Regions from separate parts of the Sphaerisporangium flaviroseum genome, predicted to be linked through region 2. Evidence: predicted binding sites of a transcription regulator. Region 2 holds the regulator's gene; the other holds the start of a gene.

Region 1 (9,337 bases), on a different contig from region 2:
TCCCGGCCTCGCGGGCGCGCTGCTGGTGGGCGTCGCCGCGGCCAAGGCGTACGCGCTGGGCATCGGCGTCCCGCTGTACGGGGTCAACCACCTGGCCGCGCATGTGGCGGTGGACCAGTTGGAGCACGGGCCGCTGCCCAAGCCGTCGATCGCGATGCTGGTCTCGGGCGGTCACTCGTCGCTGCTGCTCGTCCCCGACGTGGCCACCAACGTGATCTCGCTGGGCTCCACGGTCGACGACGCGGCGGGTGAGGCGTTCGACAAGGTCGCCCGGGTGCTCGGCCTGCCGTTCCCCGGCGGCCCGCACATCGACCGCGCGGCCGTCGAAGGCTCTGGCACGGCCGTCGCCTTCCCGCGCGGGAAGTACGACGACGGCACTCTCGACTTCTCCTTCTCCGGGCTGAAGACCGCCGTGGCGCGCTGGGTGGAGGCCAAGGAGCGTGCGGGCGAGGCCGTGCCCGTCGCCGACGTGGCCGCGTCGTTCCAGGAGGCCGTCGTCGACGTGCTCACGCGCAAGGCGCTGCAGGCGTGCCGCCGGTACGACGTGAAGGATCTGCTCATCGGGGGCGGTGTGGCCGCCAACTCCCGGCTGCGTGCGCTGGCTCAGGAACGGTGTGATGCCGCGGGCGTGCGGCTGCGTGTGCCCCGGCCAGGGTTGTGCACCGACAACGGCGCGATGATCGCTGCCCTCGGGTCGGAGCTCGTGGCCTCGGGAGTGAGCCCGTCGTCGCTCGAAATCCCCGCCGACTCCTCCTTCCCGATCACCTCCGTCGCGATGTGACCGCGATGGCCGGTCCGCGCGGTCGGATCGCCGGGCCGGGCCTGTTCGTGTGACCGGGGGGCCGCCCGGGTCAGTCCTTGGGGGTGCGGGTGGGGCGCAGGAGGGCCTCGGCCAGGGCCAGCATGGTCTCCTCCAACGCGCCCAGCCTGCGGGTGAGGTCGGTGTGGGTGGGCTGGATGATCCCGTCGACGGTCTCGGAAAGCTGATCGCGGTCGGGACGGGCCCGTACGAGGTCCATCAGCTCGGCCAGGGGCGGCATGGCGTCGGCGGCCTCCGCCAGCCGCCGGTCGATGGAGTCGAACCGCTTGCCCTGGTCGTCGCCCTGGGCGCAGATCAGCTCGCCGACGCGCTTGTGGACCTCGCCGACCTCCAGCAGGCCTGGTAGCTGGCCCACGCGCTGGTTGACGGCCTCCACGCGGTCGTCGACCATCTCGAGGCGCTCGTTGACCCCTTCGAAGCTTCCGTCGATCGCACCGAAGCGCTGGTCCTGGGCGGAAAGCCGCCCGTCGAGGTCGGTGAGCCGCTGGTCGAGCCCGGCCAGGCGGCCGTCGACGCAGGAGCCGGTGGTCTCGATGCGCCCGTCGACGCTCTTGAGCCGGATGTCGACGGTGTCCAGCCGCCCCTCGACGGCCCCCAGATGGCTGTCGACGGTGTCGAACCGCCCGGTCAGGCACTCGAACCGCCCCTCCAGGCCGTCGAACCGCTCACCGGCATCTGAGAGCCGCCTGTCGACGCCGTCGAACCTCGGGCCGAGGCCGGTGAGGTGGGTGTCGACGCCGTCGAGGCGTCCTTCGAAGCCCGCGAGCCGGCCGTCGACGCCGTCGAGACGGTCGCCCAGCCGGGTCTCCGCGTCCGCGAGCTGGGCCGTGATCCCGTCGACCTTGCCGGCCAGCTGCTCGACGGAACCGGTGAGCCGGTCGATCGCCGAGGCGAGCGTCTCCTCCAGGCCCTCGCTCAGGTCGAGGACGCCGCCCTCGAGCCGCTCGGTGCGCTGCGTGAGGTCGAGCAGCGCCTTGTCCACCCGGGTGAACCGGCCGCCGGCCGCCTCCATGCTGGAGTTGAGCTGGCCGAGCCGCCTGTTCAGCTCCTCCAGGCGCCCCGGGAGGGCCTGGCCCCCGTCGAGGACCGCCTGGATGCGCTTCAGGGACTCGGCGACCCCCTCCCGCACCGTGCCGAGGTCGGTCCACAGGCCGGGCAGCTCGGCGACGGGCTTGACGCGGTCGCCGACCAGCTCGATGCGGTCGCCGAGGCCGGCCACCCGGCTGCCCACCCCGTCGACGCGGTCGCGTACGACCTCGACGTGCTGGGCCAGGCCCTCGGCCCACGCCGGAGGCCGGATGGCCAGCTCGTCGAGCCGGCCGCTGACCCCGTCGAGGGCGCCGCTCAGGCCGCCCAGCTCGCGCTCCCGGACCTCCCGCAGCAGCCACTCCATGCCTTCGAGCCGCTGCCGGATCTCGTCGAGCACGGCCCCCTGGGTGCGCTGCTCGTACACATGGTCCTGGGCGGCCCTGGCCAAGAGCTCGCGCATCCGGTCGGAAATGGCGGTCTGGCTTCCCGCCTGGAGGAGGGTGTGGTTGGAATGATCCACCGAAAGCTCCTTCACTCGCGGGCGGTCGGCCGCACTGCGGTGGGATTGGTCCGGTTGTCTGGCGTGACGAATAAGGCGGGTAAACCGTGGATCAGGCAAAATCCCGCGCTGGCCAACTGTAGTCGCTCGGCAGCAGACTTTCGGGGCCGACTTTAAAAGATCGTGATTATCGCTGGATTGACCGGTTTGCCGTCTTCCCAGGTCAGGCGGGTTCGCAAATAAGCGCGAAAGGGCGCTCGCCTATCCGGGTAAGGGCCACAACGCACGATTTATCCCCAGAAAGCCGCAAATCTTTCCGCAGGCGCTCCAGGTCGACGGCCGAGCCGCGTTTCTTCAGCGTGACCGTGCCGATCCCGCGTTCGCGGAGCGCCGTACGCAGACGTTTCAACGAGAAAGGCAGCATTTCCAGGACTTCGTACCGCGAGGCCCACGGCGTGACGGCGGAGGCGTCTCCGGTGATGTAGGCGATGTGCGGGTCGAGCAGGTGGCCGTCCACCAGCGCGGCCACCTCGGCGACCAGGTGGGACCGGATCGCCGCGCCGTCAGGCTCGTACAGGTATCTCGCCACCGGCCCGTGCCCGGCCGTTCCGAGAGACGGGTCGGGGGTCAGCGTCTCCCCGGAGGGCAGCATCGTGGCCCTGCGGTCGATGTCCGTAACGGACTCCGGGCCGCCCGGCGGGGTCGCGGCCAGGGCGCCGGTCCACAGCACTGCTTCCTTGACCTCGCCGCGGTAGGACACCCATTCGGCCTCCGCGCCCGGCGGAATGAGCTCGTACGGGATGCCGGGCGCGACCTTCAGGCATGCGGCCGGCGCCCGGGCCACCAGATCGAGAACGGCGGGCCACGGCGGGGAGTAGGCCATCGGGTCGAAGACGCGCTTGCCGGTGGACCGCCTGGCGGGGTCGGCGAACAGCACGTCGTACGCCGCCGGGTCGACGTCGGCCGCGTCGGCCACGCGGACGGTGACGCGGTCGCCGAGGCCCAGCGCCACGGCGTTGGCGTGCGCGACCTCCACGGTGAGCGGATCGAGGTCGACGGCGTCGACCTCGCACCCGGCGCGGGCGAGCGCGATGAGGTCGCCGCCGATGCCGCAGCAGGCGTCGGCCACCCGCGTCCCCGGACGGAACCTGCGGGCGCGGTGGGCGCCCACCTCGGCGCGGGTGGCCTGCTCCAGGCCGTCGGAGGTGAAGTACATGCGGGCCGCGTCGGCGCCGAACTTGACGGCGCCGCGAGCCCGTAGCCGTGCCTGTGTGAGGGCGGCGGCGGTCAGCGACGCGTCGTAGGTCTTCCTGAGCCGGCTCGCCGCCACGACCGGGTCGGCGCCCTCCGTGACCGCCTCCACGGCGTCGCCGAGGGCCCGCTGCCCTCGTGGGGTGAGCAACTCGCGGAAGGCGTCGGGGTCCACGCCTCCCGACGCTACCGGGTGCCGCCACCCCCTCGGGAGGGAGTCCCAAATGTGGTCTACCATGCCCTCGGCCGGACATTTCGGGTGAGTTGCACGGCGGTCGAGCGTGGGTATGTGCACCGTACTGACCTGGGACGGCCTGTCCGTGTTGACTGTGTCGGCGGCCTTGCATACTGTTCAGTGTTGGCACTCGCCTAGTGAGAGTGCCAAGTCAAAATGCGACGAGGCAGGTCTGACACCCGCGACGGCAGGCCGCTGGTCGCCTCTTCAGCTCATCAACACAATCTGAAGGGGAGGTCCGATCGTGACGACCGCCACCAAGGTTCCCGTTAAGCCGCTCGGCGACCGCATTGTGGTCCAGCCGCTTGAGGCAGAGCAGACGACCGCTTCCGGTCTGGTCATCCCAGACACGGCCAAGGAGAAGCCGCAAGAGGGCAAGGTCCTCGCGGTGGGCCCGGGCAACTGGGATGAGGACGGCGACAAGCGGATTCCGCTCGACGTCAAGGAAGGGGACATCGTCCTCTACAGCAAGTACGGCGGTACCGAGGTCAAGTACGGCGGCGAGGAGTACCTCGTTCTCTCCGCCCGTGACGTTCTCGCGATCATCGAGAAGTAAAGCCCGGGGCGCGCAAGCGACCATCAGTACGGAGCCTTACACAAAATGCGTATCAAGCCCCGGGTGCTTCTCTGAAGGCCCGGGGCTCTGATGCTGAGAGGACCTTAAATGCCGAAGATCCTGGAGTTCGAGGAGGACGCGCGCCGTGCTCTCGAGCGTGGCGTGAACGCCCTCGCGGACGCCGTGAAGGTGACCCTCGGGCCGCGTGGCCGGAACGTCGTCATCGACAAGAAGTTCGGGGCGCCGACGATCACCAACGACGGCGTCACCATCGCCCGCGAAGTCGAGCTGGACAAGCCGTACGAGAACCTCGGTGCCCAGCTCGCCAAGGAAGTGGCGACCAAGACCAACGACATCGCCGGCGACGGTACCACCACCGCCACCGTGCTCGCTCAGGCGATGGTCCGTGAAGGCCTGCGCAACGTCGCGGCCGGAGCGTCCCCCCTGTCGCTGAAGCGCGGCATCGACCTGGCCGCCCGGGCGGTCAGCGACCGCCTGCTCGAGCTCGCCCGTCCCGTCGAGGACAAGAAGGAGATCGCCAATGTCGCGACGATCTCCGCTCAGGACGCCAAGATCGGTGAGCTGATCGCCGAGGCGTTCGACAAGGTGGGCAAGGACGGTGTCATCACCGTCGAGGAGTCCAACACCATGGGCCTCGAGCTGGAGTTCACGGAAGGACTCCAGTTCGACAAGGGTTACCTGTCGCCGTACATGGTGACCGACCCCGAGCGCATGGAAGCGGTGCTCGAGGACGCCTACGTCCTGCTGAACCAGGGCAAGATCACCTCCATCGCGGAGTTCCTGCCGCTGCTGGAGAAGGTGGCGCAGACCAAGAAGCCGCTGTTCGTGGTCGCCGAGGACATCGAGGGCGAAGCCCTGGCCGTCCTGGTCACGAACAAGATCCGTGGCACGTTCACCTCGGTCGCCGTCAAGGCGCCCGGCTTCGGTGACCGCCGCAAGGCCATGCTGCAGGACATCGCGATCCTGACCGGTGGCCAGCTCATCTCCGAGGAGCTCGGGCTCAAGCTCGAGAACGCCGGCCCCGAAGTGCTGGGCACCGCCCGCCGCATCGTGGTCACCAAGGACAACACCACCATCGTCGACGGAGCGGGCGACCCGCAGGCGATCCAGGACCGTATCCGCGAGATCCAGCACGCCATCGAGCAGACCGACTCCGACTGGGACCGCGAGAAGCTCCAGGAGCGCCTCGCGAAGCTCTCCGGGGGCATCTGCATCCTGCGCGTCGGCGCGGCCACCGAGGTGGAGCTCAAGGAGAAGAAGCACCGCCTCGAGGACGCCATCTCCGCGACCCGCGCCGCGATCGAGGAGGGCATCGTCTCGGGCGGTGGCTCCGCGCTCGTGCACCTGTCCAAGGACCTGGACGACCTCGGCCTCACCGGTGACGAGGCGACCGGTGTCGCCATCGTCCGCCGGTCGCTCGTCGAGCCGGCCCGGTGGATCGCCGAGAACGCCGGCCAGGAGGGTTACGTCGTCACCTCCAAGATCGGCGAGCTCTCTGCCGGCCACGGCTACAACGCCGCGACCGGACAGTACGGCGACCTGATCGCCGAGGGCGTCATCGACCCGGTCAAGGTCACCCGCTCGGCCGTGCAGAACGCCGCGTCCATCGCGGGCATGCTGCTCACGACCGAGGTCCTCGTGGTCGACAAGCCCGAGGAAGAGGCTCCGGCCGCCGGTCAGGGTCACGGCCACGGTCACGGCCACTGAGCCCGATCATTCGGCCGAAGTACGGCTCGCGTCCTGAGGGGGCGCGGGCCGTACTTTTTTGTTGAATCGATTTCACCCTCATCGATTTGATCCGGCGGTAAACCCGACCGCGCCGCCAAGCGTCCGCAAGACCGCGCGGATGTGCCTCCGAGCAGGCGCGACATCTAACAAATATCCAGCGAATTCGGTTCGCGAGTGAAATATGCAAACAGTCTTGTGTTCACTCGATTACCCAAGGTTATCGTCGCGTCAATGTGACCAATCCGTATCCATTCACAATGACGACATGCGCGATCGTGGCGGGCATCATGCCTAACGTGACCGAGGGACGCGTCGCCGACGCCAAGACTGGGGTAAGGCTTGCGACGAGATCGGATGAGTCCGACCTCAGGGAACTGACGAGCCTTGCCGTACAGGGGGATCGCACCGCGATCGAATCACTGCTGGGCCAGTTGCGCCCGATGGTGGTGCGCTATTGCCGTGCTCGACTGGGCCGGGTGTCCGGTCACTACCACATAGCCGACGACGTGGCACAGGAAGTGTGCATCGCGGTCCTTGCCGCGCTGCCGCGCTACCGCGACATGGGCCGGCCGTTCGCCTCGTTCGTCTTCGGCATCGCCTCGCACAAGGTCGCCGACGCGCTGCGCAGTTCTGTGCGCTCGGCCGTGCCCACCCAGGACCTGCCGGACGGTCCCGACCAGGGACCCGGGCCGGAGGAGACCGTGGTGCGCTACATCGAGGCCGAGCACGCCCGGGCGCTGCTCTCGCGTCTCCCGGAGAACCAGCGCGAGCTGATCATTTTGCGGGTGGTGTCGGGGCTGTCGGCCGAGGAGACCGGTAACGTACTCGGTATGTCACCAGGTGCGGTTCGCGTCGCCCAGCATCGGGCGCTCGCAAGGCTCAGGGCGATGGCCGACATGGAGTCGATAGCTTGACCGCTGTCCACTCAGCGCGATCGGTTCGAACACGCGGATCCGAGTCGGATTCGGAAGTGCTCAGGACGGACGCGATCATCGACAGGCTCTCCCGGCGGGAGCCGGTCGGCGAGCAGGACGCCGTGGTGACCCTGCTGCGCGCACTGACCGACGACGTCGATCAGTGGCTCTCCTCGGTGTCGATCACCCCGTCGACATAACCTCTGGCGTACTCCCAGCTGACGTAGTCGGCAGGGTCGGGCTCGAAGGCGGGCTCGTGGACCTGCGGCCGCCCGTGGTCGATCATCTGCCGGAGGTTTCCGCGTAGTAAGTCCCAATCGAAGTAGTGCTGTTCGCCACATTCAGGACAGTCGAGTACCAGCCCGAGCACACCCTGCGGCTCCAGCAACGAGCGAAAGACCTCCACATCGGCGAGGTCGGTGAGCGCCTCATCGCGCTCCGCCAAGGTCAGAGGCTCGCAGTCGTCGAGCTCACCCAGCGCCGAGGCAGGATCATTCGGGTCTTCCGCGAAGGGGTCACGGGGGACGTCTTCCAGCACGCATTCCACCTTATGACCCTCACCTACCCTGATGAGGGCAAGTGGTGGGGAAGCACTGCCTCGTAGAAGGCCGTATGGACACCCGCATGACCGGCCAGGCCGGTGACCAGCGACACCACACGCACCGGGGTCGTCCGCGAAGATCTCCCTGGCGGGTCGGCGACGGGCCGCCGAACCGCCGGGTCGTCCGGTGAACGTTTCACGCCGACGAGCGTCGCCTCACTGGCTTCAGCGTCGCCTCACCGGACCTCGGCCCCGGATCGCCAGACCTGAGCGGCCGGTCACCGATCTTGTGGGCGGCGGGTCGCTCAAGGAAGCGCGGGCGCCGGACCGGCCGGTTGTCCACAGGAGCTGCCAAGCCGGTGACCTGGGGGCCACTAAACTGACCGAGGGGGCCGGCGCCTTTCCCCACCCTGAGAGCGCCACGGCAGGAGGGTCGCAGATGGCCAAGTTCACCGAACCCGGGCTCACGTTCGACGACGTGCTCCTCGTTCCTGCGTATTCGGACTTGCAGCCGGGGGACGCCGACACCACTACCCGCCTGTCACGCTCGATCAACCTGAGCATTCCGCTGGTCTCCGCCGCGATGGACACCGTCACCGAGGCGCGCATGGCGGTGGCGATGGCCCGCCAGGGCGGCATCGGCATCCTGCACCGCAACCTGTCCATCGACGACCAGGCCCAGCAGGCCGACCTGGTGAAGCGCTCCGAGGCCGGCATGGTCACCAATCCGGTCACCTGTTCGCCCGAGAACACACTGGCCGATGTCGAGCTGCTCTGCGCGAGATACCGCATCTCCGGTGTTCCGGTGGTCGACCGTGGCGGCGTGCTCGTCGGCATCGTGACCAACCGCGACATGCGGTTCGAGACCGATCAGCGCATCTTGGTGCGTGACGTCATGACCCCGATGCCCCTGGTGACCGCCCCCGTCGGGGTGTCACGCGACGACGCTTTCCGGCTGCTGCGCCGCAACAAGGTCGAGAAGCTGCCCCTGGTCGACGCCCAGGGCCGGCTGCGCGGCCTCATCACGGTCAAAGACTTCACCAAGAGCGAGCAATATCCTCTTGCCACCAAGGATCCCGATGGCCGGCTGGTCGTCGGGGCGGCGGTGGGCGTCGCCGGCGACGCCGAGCAGCGCGCGATGGCCCTGATCGAGGCGGGCGTCGACGTGATCATCGTCGACACCGCTCATGGGCACTCGCGGGGCGTCTGCGACATGGTCGCCAAGATCAAGGCGAACGGCCGGGTCGACGTCATCGCGGGCAACGTCGCCACACGGGCCGGTGCCCAAGCGCTCATCGACGCCGGTGCCGACGCCGTCAAGGTCGGGGTCGGCCCCGGCTCCATCTGCACCACCCGGGTCGTGGCCGGAGTCGGAGCCCCGCAGGTCACGGCCATCCACGAGGCGTCGCTGGCCTGTGCTCCCGCGGGGGTCCCGGTGATCGGCGACGGCGGCCTTCAGTACTCCGGCGACATCGTCAAGGCGCTGACGGCCGGCGCCAACACCGTGATGCTCGGATCCCTGCTCGCGGGCTGCGAGGAGTCACCCGGTGAGCTGATCTTCATCAACGGCAAGCAGTTCAAGTCCTACCGCGGCATGGGCTCGCTCGGCGCGGTGCGCAACCGGGAGCGCGGCGGTTCCTTCAGCAAGGACCGCTACTCCCAGGAGGGCGTCACCAGCGAGGACAAGTACATCCCCGAGGGCATCGAGGGCCAGGTGCCCTACCGCGGCCCGGTTTCCGCCGT
Region 2 (9,337 bases):
GTGATACACCCGATATTCAGCGGAAACTACCATGTGATATCAAAATCATGACATATCAGGAAACCGGTGGCCTGAGCCGGAGGCGAGCACGGATGTTCGACCGTAGGCGGGCATGCCAAAACGCCGCATCCGTTGGCAGATACGGCGTTGTGGAAGAGCCTTGAGCGAGCCTACTTGGCGGGCTCGAGGGCGGCGACGCGCTTGGCGATCGCCGACTTGCGGTTCGCCGCCTGGTTCTTGTGGATGACGCCCTTGCTGACGGCCTTGTCGAGCTGACGCGAGGCGGTGCGCATGAGAACGGCCGCCTCCTCCACGTTGCCCTGCTCAGCGGCCTCGCGGAACTTGCGGACCGCCGTCTTCAGGGACGACTTGACAGCCTTGTTACGCAGCCGGGCCTTTTCGTTCTGCCGGTTGCGCTTGATCTGGGACTTGATGTTCGCCACGAAGAAGCCTCGGTGAAAGTCGATTGGATGGGGCGCGCGGGCAGAGAGGGCGCGCCACACGCAGTTGAACAGAGTACCAACATGCCAGGTCCACCCTCAAATCGGAGACCATGGCACACGTCTGCCCCCTTATCTTAGCGCAGTGCCGAGCTTGTTGGTCTTGGTGCCCGGTAAACTGGTGGCGAGCGCGGCACCGCACGCCGGCGAGGCGAGGTGGCACACCTCGTCCGGGCGAGTGTGCGGGCGCAATCGCCGCGCCGATCTGCTGTCCAGGTGAGGCGTTCGGGTGACCACCCGGGCGTGCCACCATGGTTAGCGGCTGCCCTGCCAGCCTTCTGATCGTCGTCAACCCTGCCGAAACGGACCCCGGTGCGCATCCAGCCTGGCCAGACCGACCCCGCGTTGATCCGCAACTTCTGCATCATCGCGCACATCGACCACGGCAAGTCAACGCTTGCCGACCGGATGCTGCAGTTCACCGGTGTGGTCGACGCCCGGCAGATGCGAGCGCAGTATCTCGACCGCATGGACATCGAGCGCGAGCGCGGCATCACGATCAAGTCGCAGGCGGTCCGGCTGCCGTGGGACGGTCATGTGCTCAACATGATCGACACGCCCGGCCACGTCGACTTCACCTACGAGGTGTCCCGGTCCCTTGAGGCCTGTGAGGGCGCGGTCCTGCTGGTCGACGCCGCCCAGGGCATCGAGGCGCAGACGCTGGCCAACCTTTACCTGGCCATGAGCGCCGACCTGCACATCATCCCGGTGCTCAACAAGATCGACCTGCCCGCCGCCCAGCCCGAGAAGTACGCCGAGGAGCTCGCGGGCCTCATCGGGTGCGACCCCTCCGACGTGCTCAGGGTGTCCGGCAAGACCGGTGAGGGCGTCAAGGATCTGCTCGACCACGTCGTGCAGAACGTCCCCGCCCCTGTCGGCGACGCCGACGCCCCCGCGCGGGCACTGATCTTCGACTCGGTGTACGACACCTACCGGGGCGTCGTCACCTACGTCCGGGTGATCGACGGACGGCTCTCCAAGCGCGAGCGCACGATCATGATGTCCACCGGCGCGGCGCACGAGACCCTGGAGCTCGGCGTCATCTCGCCGGAGCCGGTGCCGTCCATGTCGCTCGGCGTCGGCGAGGTGGGCTACCTCATCACGGGCGTGAAGGACGTGCGGCAGGCGCGTGTCGGCGACACGGTCACCACGACCGCGCGCCCGGCGCAGGAGGCCCTCGGCGGCTACGACCACCCGAGGCCGATGGTGTACTCCGGCCTCTACCCGATCGACGGCGACGACTATCCCGAGCTGCGCGAGGCTCTCGACAAGCTGCGGCTGAACGACGCGGCGCTGGTGTACGAGCCGGAGACCTCCGCCGCACTCGGGTTCGGCTTCCGCTGCGGCTTCCTCGGCCTGCTGCACATGGAGATCGTCCGTGAGCGGCTGGAGCGCGAGTTCGGCCTCTCGCTGATCTCCACCGCGCCCAACGTCATCTACCGGGTGATCATGGAGGACGGCAAGGAGCTCGTCGTCACCAACCCCTCGGAGTTCCCGGCCGGCAAGATCGCCGAGATCTACGAGCCGGTGGTGAAGGCGACGCTGCTCTCGCCCTCCGACCACATCGGCGCGATCATGGAGCTCTGCCAGGGCCGGCGTGGCGCGCTGCTCGGGATGGAGTACCTCTCCGAGGACCGCGTGGAGATCCGCTACACGCTGCCGCTCGGCGAGATCATCTTCGACTTCTTCGACCAGCTCAAGTCCCGCACCCGCGGGTACGCCTCGCTCGACTACGAGCCGTCGGGCGAGCAGGACGCCGACCTCGTCAAGGTCGACATCCTCCTCCAGGGCGAGGCCGTCGACGCGTTCAGCGCGATCGTGCACCGCGAGAAGGCCTACGCGTACGGCGTCGAGATGGCCAAGAAGCTCAAGGACCTCATTCCCCGCCAGCAGTTCGAGGTGCCGATCCAGGCGGCCATCGGCGCCCGCGTGATCGCCCGCGAGAACATCCGCGCCATCCGCAAGGACGTGCTCGCCAAGTGCTACGGCGGTGACATCAGCCGTAAGCGCAAGCTGCTGGAGAAGCAGAAGGAAGGCAAGAAGCGCATGAAGATGGTCGGCCGGGTCGAGGTCCCGCAGGAGGCCTTCGTCGCCGCGCTGTCCACCGAGGCCCCCGCCGCCGACAAGGCCAAGAAGTAGCACCCCGGTCCTCCGCCGTCACGGGCCCGTCCGAGGCACAGGGCCGGGAGCGGCAGACTGGAGACGTGCCTTCCGTACTTCTCGACGGCGATGCCGTGCCCGCGTCGGGCGAGCTGCCCGCGAGCGCCCATGAGGGCCTCGGCACGCGGCAGTTCGGCTTCTACGTCCATGTGCCGTTCTGCGTCACCCGCTGCGGATACTGCGACTTCAACACCTACACCGCCACAGAGCTTGGTCCCGGCGCCTCCCGCGCCGACTACGCCGACACGGCGATCGAGGAGATCCGCCTGGCGCGCAGGGTGCTCGGGGACGCCGAGTTGCCGGTGGAGACCGTCTTCTTCGGCGGTGGCACGCCGACCCTGCTGCCCGCCGATGACCTCGTCAGGATCCTCCGGGCGGTGGACGCGGAGTTCGGACTGGCGCCGGGCGCCGAGGTCACCACCGAGGCCAACCCCGAATCCGTCGACCCCGCCTACCTCCACAGGCTGCGGAGCGGTGGGTTCAACCGCGTCAGCTTCGGCATGCAGAGCGCCAAGGAGCACGTGCTCACCGTCCTCGACCGGCGCCACACCGCCGGCCGCCCGGCGCAGGCCGTACGAGAGGCGCACGACGCGGGGTTCGCGCACGTCAACCTCGACCTGATCTACAGCACGCCGGGCGAGTCCGACGACGACTGGCGGGACTCCCTCGCGGCGGCGATCGAGGCGGGTCCCGATCACGTGTCGGCCTACTCGCTGATCGTGGAGGACGGCACCCGGCTGGCCGCGCGGATCCGCAGGGGCGAGCTGCCCATGCCCGACGACGACGTGGCCGCCGACCGCTACGTCATCGCCGACACGATGCTGGCGGCGGCGGGGTTCGGCTGGTACGAGGTGTCCAACTGGGCCACCTCCGTGGCGGCCCGGTGCCGCCACAACCTGCTCTACTGGACCGGGGGCGACTGGTGGGGCGTCGGCCCGGGCGCGCACGGCCACGTTGGCGGCACCCGCTGGTGGAACGTCAAGCATCCCGCGGCCTACGCCTCGCGGCTGGCCACGGGATCCTCGCCGGCTCACGCGCGTGAAGTGCTGGCGGAGGGCGACCGGCAGGTCGAGCGCCTGATGCTGGAGCTCCGGCTCGACTCGGGTTACCCGCTCGCCGAGATCGGCCCGCACGCCCGTACGGCCGTCGCCCGAGCGCTCGGAGACGGGCTGCTGGAGCCGGAGCCCTTCACGACCGGCCGGGCGGTGCTGACCCTCAAGGGACGCCTGCTCGCCGACGCCCTGGTCCGCGATCTGACCTGACCCGCGCCCGTGGTCAGCTGACGAAGCGGATGTTCATCGGGTAGCGATAGTTCTCTCCCCGGTTCGCGGCCACCGAAGCCATGATCATCATGATCAGAGAGCCGATCCACACCACGAACATCAGCAGGAAGCCGATGATCACGAAGGCCAGCACGGTGCACACCACATAGGCGATGAACAGGGTGATCTGGAAGTTCAACGCCTCGGCCGCCTGGTCGCGGACGTAGGGCGACTCGTCTTTCTTGACGAGATAGATGATCAGCGGGCCCACGAACGAGGTGAGCAGGCCCAGCAGGTGGGCCAGCATCGACATCGTCGTGTCGTCGGACCCGGGACGGGGTCCGTACCTCCCCGGCACGTGCGGCTCGGGCGGGCGCCCCATCGGCCCGTAGCCCTGGTGCCCGTACCCGGGTTGCCCGTACCCGGGTTGCTCGTAGCCCTGGTGGCCGTACCCGGGCTGGCCGTAGCCCTGCTGTCCGTAGCCCTGTTGTCCGTATCCGGGTTGCCCGTAGCCAGGTTGCCCGTAGCCAGGTTGCTCGTAGCCCTGTTGCCCGTACCCGGGTTGCTCGTAGCCCTGGTGGCCATAGCCCTGCTGGCCGTAGCCCTGTTGTCCATACCCGGGTCGTCCATGGCCGGGCTGCCCGTACGCAGGCGGTCCGTCATGCCCCCGGTCGTCCGGAAGGTCGTCGGGGCGGCGATCTTGCGGGGTCTCGCTCATGCTTCCTCTTCCATCGTCACAAAGTCGATCAGCTCCTCGACGCGGCCGAGAAGCTCCGGCTCCAGATCGGTGAAGGTCCCGACGGAGCCGAGGATGCGGCGCCAGGCGTCCGCAGGTTCCAGCCGCCACCCGAGGGCCTCGATCACGCCTTCCTTCCACGGAACCCCGCGCGGCACCACGGGCCAGGCGGGGATGCCCACGACCGAGGGCTTCACCGCCTGCCAGATGTCCACGAAGGGATGCCCGGTGATGAGCACATGAGGTGAGGACACCTGGGCCGCGATGCGGCTCTCCTTGGAGCCGGGGACCAGATGGTCCACCAGCACCCCAAGGCGCCGCCCCGGGCCGGGCCCGAACTCGGCGACGATCGCCGGGAGGTCGTCGACGCCTTCCAGGTATTCGACGACCACGCCCTCAACGCGCAGGTCGTGGCCCCAGATCTTCTCCACCAGGGACGCGTCGTGCACGCCCTCGACGTAGATGCGGCTCTCCCTGGCCACACGCGCCCGCAGTCCGCTCACGGCGACGGAGCCCGACGCGCTGCGTGCCGGGCCCCGCGGGGCGGCCGGAGCCGGGCGGACGAGCGTCACGGGCTTGCCGTCGAGGAGGAACCCGGCGGGCGCGAGCGGGAACACCCGCCGCTGCCCGAAGCGATCCTCCAGCGTGACGGCCTCCTTGTCACAGACCACCACGGCGCCGCAGAAGCCTCCCGGATCCTCAACCACCAGGCCGGGCTCGGCGGGGACCTTCGGGATCTTCCCGCGTAGCGGTCTCCGCCAGTTCCCTGCCAGCACGTCGCGTCCGTAGTCCCGCATACCTCGGCACGCTAGCAAAGGTCACGCTCTGGGCGGCGCGCCCTGCTGCGGGCCGCCATCGTAGGGAACGGCCACCGGCCGCTTGCGGGCACGGGGCCGTACGGGGCAGGGGAACCGTAGGGGGCGCCGGGAGCGGGACCGTAGGGGCCGCCGGGAGGGGAGCCGTATTCAGGGGTGCCGTAGGAACGGGAACCGCCAGCGGGCGCGCCTCCGGACCGCGGGCCTGGCGGGGGAGCATGCTCACCGGGGGAGTGGGGACGCGGCGGCCGGGTGGTCGCGTCGTTTACCGGGGGGGTCGTTCTCACTCGTGGGTCCGAGTGTGGTGGAGCCGCCTTGCCGCTGGATAGCAGGTGGCTCGCCGCTGAGCGGGTGAGGTCGTAGGGGCGAGTTATCGCACCCCGTCGGCGAGAGCCGTACACTTGGCACTCGGGAACACTGAGTGCCAGACCAGGCGTTTACGCAGGCACGAACGCAGGCAGGAGGTGAGCACGTTGCTCGATGAGCGTAAGCTCGCAGTTCTGCGCGCCGTTGTCGAAGATTACGTGTCCACCAACGAGCCGGTCGGGTCGAAGGCGTTGGCGGAGCGGCACAATCTGGGCGTCTCTCCGGCCACCGTTCGCAACGACATGGCAGTGCTCGAGGAGCAGGGCTACATCACGCAGCCGCACACCAGCGCGGGTCGCGTGCCCACCGACAAGGGCTACCGGTTGTTCGTCGACCGGCTGTCCCAGATCAAGCCGCTGTCCGGTGCGGAGCGCCGGGCGATCGAAACCTTCTTGGCGGGCGCCGTCGATCTCGACGACGTCGTGACCCGCACGGTGAGGCTGCTGGCGCAGTTGACCCGGCAGGTCGCCGTGGTGCAGTATCCTTCGCTGATCCGTTCCACGGTGCGGCACGTCGAGCTCGTGCCGCTGGCGGAGCGGCGGATCATGCTGGTGCTGATCACCAACACCGGCCGGGTCGAGCAGCGAGTGGTCGACCTTCCCGATGTCGTGGAGGACGACCAGATCGCGCATCTGCGGGCGGTGCTCAACGCCTGCCTCGACGGATGCCGGCTCACCCGAGTGCCGGACACGGTGGCCGACCTGCAGGAGCGGCTTCCCGAGGAAGACCGCCCGGTGGCGAGCACGATCCTTTCCGTGCTGCTGGACACCCTGGTCGAGCGGCACGACGAGAAGATCGTCTTTGCCGGTGCGGCCAACCTCGCGGGCGACTTCAGCGTCGGCCTGCGAGAGGTCCTCGAGGCGCTGGAGGAGCAGGTCGTGCTGATGCGGCTGCTCGGTGAGGCGAGCGACTCCGCCGCGCTCACGGTCCGCATCGGCTCGGAGAATCCCTACTCCGGGCTTCACGGCACCTCGATCGTCGCGGCCGGATACGGTTCGGGCGACAATGAACTGGCTCGGCTCGGAGTGCTGGGCCCGACGCGAATGGATTATCCGGTGACGATGGGAGCTGTGCGCGCAGTGGCACGCTATGTCGGCCAGATCCTGGCGGGGTCCTAGGTGGCCCGCGACTATTACGGCATTCTCGGGGTCCGCCGTGACGCCGGCCAAGACGAGATCAAGAAGGCCTATCGCCGCCTCGCGCGCGAGCTCCACCCCGATGTGAATCCCGACCCGGAGACGCAGGAGCGCTTCAAGGAGATCAATCAGGCGTACGAGGTCCTGTCGGACCCGAACAAGCGCCAGATGTTCGATCTCGGAGCCGACCCCTTCGGCGGGGCGGCGGGAGCGGGAGCCGGTGCCGCGGGTTTCGGCGCGGGTTTCCCGTTCAGCGACATCATGGACGCCTTCTTCGGTGGCGGCGGCGGGTCTCGCGGGCCCAGGTCCCGGGCCAGGCGCGGACGCAACGCGACGATCCGGGTCGAGCTCGACCTGTCGGAGTCGGCGTTCGGCACCACGCGCGAGCTGGTGGTCGACACCGCCGTGCTGTGCGAGGTGTGCCAGGGCTCCGGCGCCGCGTCCGGCACCCATCCCGACACCTGCGACATGTGCCACGGCCGTGGCGAGATCTCGCAGGTCACCCGGTCGTTCCTCGGCCAGGTCATGACCGCGCGGCCCTGCCCCCAGTGCGGCGGGTTCGGCTCGATCATCCTGCATCCCTGCCAGGAGTGCTCCGGTGACGGACGGGTACGCACCCGCCGCACCATCAAGGTGCGCATCCCGGCCGGCGTCGAGGACGGCACGCACATCCAGCTCGCCGGTGAGGGCGAGGTCGGGCCCGGTGGTGGCCCGCCCGGAGACCTGTTCCTGGAGATCGTCGAGCGGCCTCATGAGATCTTCGAGCGGCGCGGCGACGACCTGCACTGCACGGTCCAGATCCCGATGACGGCGGCGGCTCTGGGCACGATCCTGACCGTGGAGACGCTCGACGGGGCCGAGGAGATCGACGTACGGCCCGGCACCCAGGCGGGGCACGTCATCCCCCTGTACGGCCGGGGCATCCAGCGCCTCAACGAGACCGGCCGTGGCGACCTGCTGATCCACGTGAACGTGGAGACGCCGAACCGCCTCGACGCCGCCCAGGAGGAGCTGCTCAAGGAGCTGTCCAGGCTGCGCGGTGAGGAGCGCCCGCCGGGCAAGTTCGCCCCCGGGCAGCAGGGCTTCTTCTCCCGGCTCAAGGACGCTTTCAACGGGCGATGAGAGCGATGGGTTTCGTCCCCGTGGCGCGGGACCGTGCCCGCGCCCCTGATCCGCGGTGAGCGTCCCGGTGTTCCTCGCCGACGACCTGTCGGGCGCGGAGATCATCCTCTCCGGCGCGGAGGGGCGGCACGCCGCCACCGTGCGGAGGCTGCGCGCGGGAGAGCGCGTCGACCTCACCGACGGCAGGGGCGCGGTGGCCGAGTGCGTCGTGCGCGACGTGGCCAAGGACTCCCTCCGGCTGGAGGTGACCGGCCGTCACACGGTTCCCGCCCCCTCGCCCCGTCTGGTGGTCGTCCAGGGCCTGCCCAAGGGCGACAGGGGCGAGCTGGCGGTCGAGATGATGACCGAGGCGGGCGTGGACGTCATCGTCCCGTGGGCCGCCGCCCGGTGCGTGACCCAGTGGAAGGGCGACCGTGCGGGCAAGGCCCTGGCCCGCTGGCGCTCGACGGCCAGGGAGGCCGGCAAGCAGGCCAGGCGGTTCCACCTGCCGGAGATCACCGAGCAGGCCACCACGAGCGAGGTGGCGGCCCTGCTGCGCGGTGCGGCGGTCGCCGCCGTGCTCCATGAGGAGGCCGCCCAGCCCCTGTCACGTCTGGAGCTCCCGGCGAGTGGCGACATCGTGATGGTGGTCGGTCCCGAAGGCGGGATCGGCGACGAGGAGATCAAGCGGTTCAGGGAGGCGGGTGCCACGCCGGCCCTGCTGGGCCCGACCGTCCTGCGGACCTCCACGGCCGGAGTGGCGGCCGCCGCGGTGCTGCTGTCCCGGTGCGGCCGCTGGTGACCCCAGCCGTCCGGCCCTGACCGGCGGCGGGAACGCCGACTTCACCCGGACGCCGACTTCACCCGGACGACGCCGACTCCGCCGCGAACAACGCCGACTTCGCCCTGAACAACGCCAAGTTCACCCCCGGAGGACGCCGACTTCACCCCGAAGACGGTGAAGATCCGGCCCGAACCCTCGCAGGGCGAGGGCCTGGGCTCAGGGCTGGGGTGCGGTCGTCTCGGCCTGCGTGGTCATCTGGGGAGTGACCGTCGGAGGCGTGGTCTCCGTGGGCGCGGGCGAGCACTGCTGGCACGGGCTCGTGGTCGGTTCCGCCGTCGGGGTCGGCGGCTTGGGGGAGTGGGTGGGCTGGACCGTCGGCTTGGCGGTGGGCGTGGGCGTCGGCCTGGGTCCGGGCCTGGTGGTCTGGTCGGCCTGCGGGTCCGAAGACGAGGGGGACGGGCAGGGCAGGGCCGAACC

The links. Region 2 encodes HrcA, which represses chaperone genes, less so after heat shock. Its sites were predicted from a motif close to TTGGCACTCTCNNNNNGAGAGTGCCAA; they were not measured.
Region 1: groES (co-chaperone GroES) is a predicted target of HrcA. The motif match lies at 3,958-3,984, and genes of this name have one in related genera.

The regions. Positions count from the first base shown of each region.
Region 1 covers NZ_BAAAZR010000052.1:97,428-106,764, reverse strand. Annotated here, with positions in the region: gene tsaD (tRNA (adenosine(37)-N6)-threonylcarbamoyltransferase complex transferase subunit TsaD) at 1-781, shown strand, start outside; gene ABD810_RS37005 (coiled-coil domain-containing protein) at 852-2,369, opposite strand; gene ABD810_RS37000 (class I SAM-dependent methyltransferase) at 2,572-3,774, opposite strand; gene groES (co-chaperone GroES) at 4,079-4,390, shown strand; gene groL (chaperonin GroEL) at 4,499-6,118, shown strand; gene ABD810_RS36985 (sigma-70 family RNA polymerase sigma factor) at 6,427-7,053, shown strand; gene ABD810_RS36980 (hypothetical protein) at 7,110-7,253, shown strand; gene ABD810_RS36975 (DUF5319 domain-containing protein) at 7,214-7,591, opposite strand; gene guaB (IMP dehydrogenase) at 8,034-9,337, shown strand, end outside.
Region 2 covers NZ_BAAAZR010000008.1:268,510-277,846, forward strand. Annotated here, with positions in the region: gene rpsT (30S ribosomal protein S20) at 171-443, opposite strand; gene lepA (translation elongation factor 4) at 813-2,639, shown strand; gene hemW (radical SAM family heme chaperone HemW) at 2,705-3,922, shown strand; gene ABD810_RS17585 (DUF4870 domain-containing protein) at 3,936-4,640, opposite strand; gene ABD810_RS17590 (DUF3097 domain-containing protein) at 4,637-5,455, opposite strand; gene hrcA (heat-inducible transcriptional repressor HrcA) at 5,947-6,957, shown strand; gene dnaJ (molecular chaperone DnaJ) at 6,958-8,097, shown strand; gene ABD810_RS17605 (16S rRNA (uracil(1498)-N(3))-methyltransferase) at 8,153-8,878, shown strand; gene ABD810_RS17610 (hypothetical protein) at 9,077-9,337, opposite strand, start outside.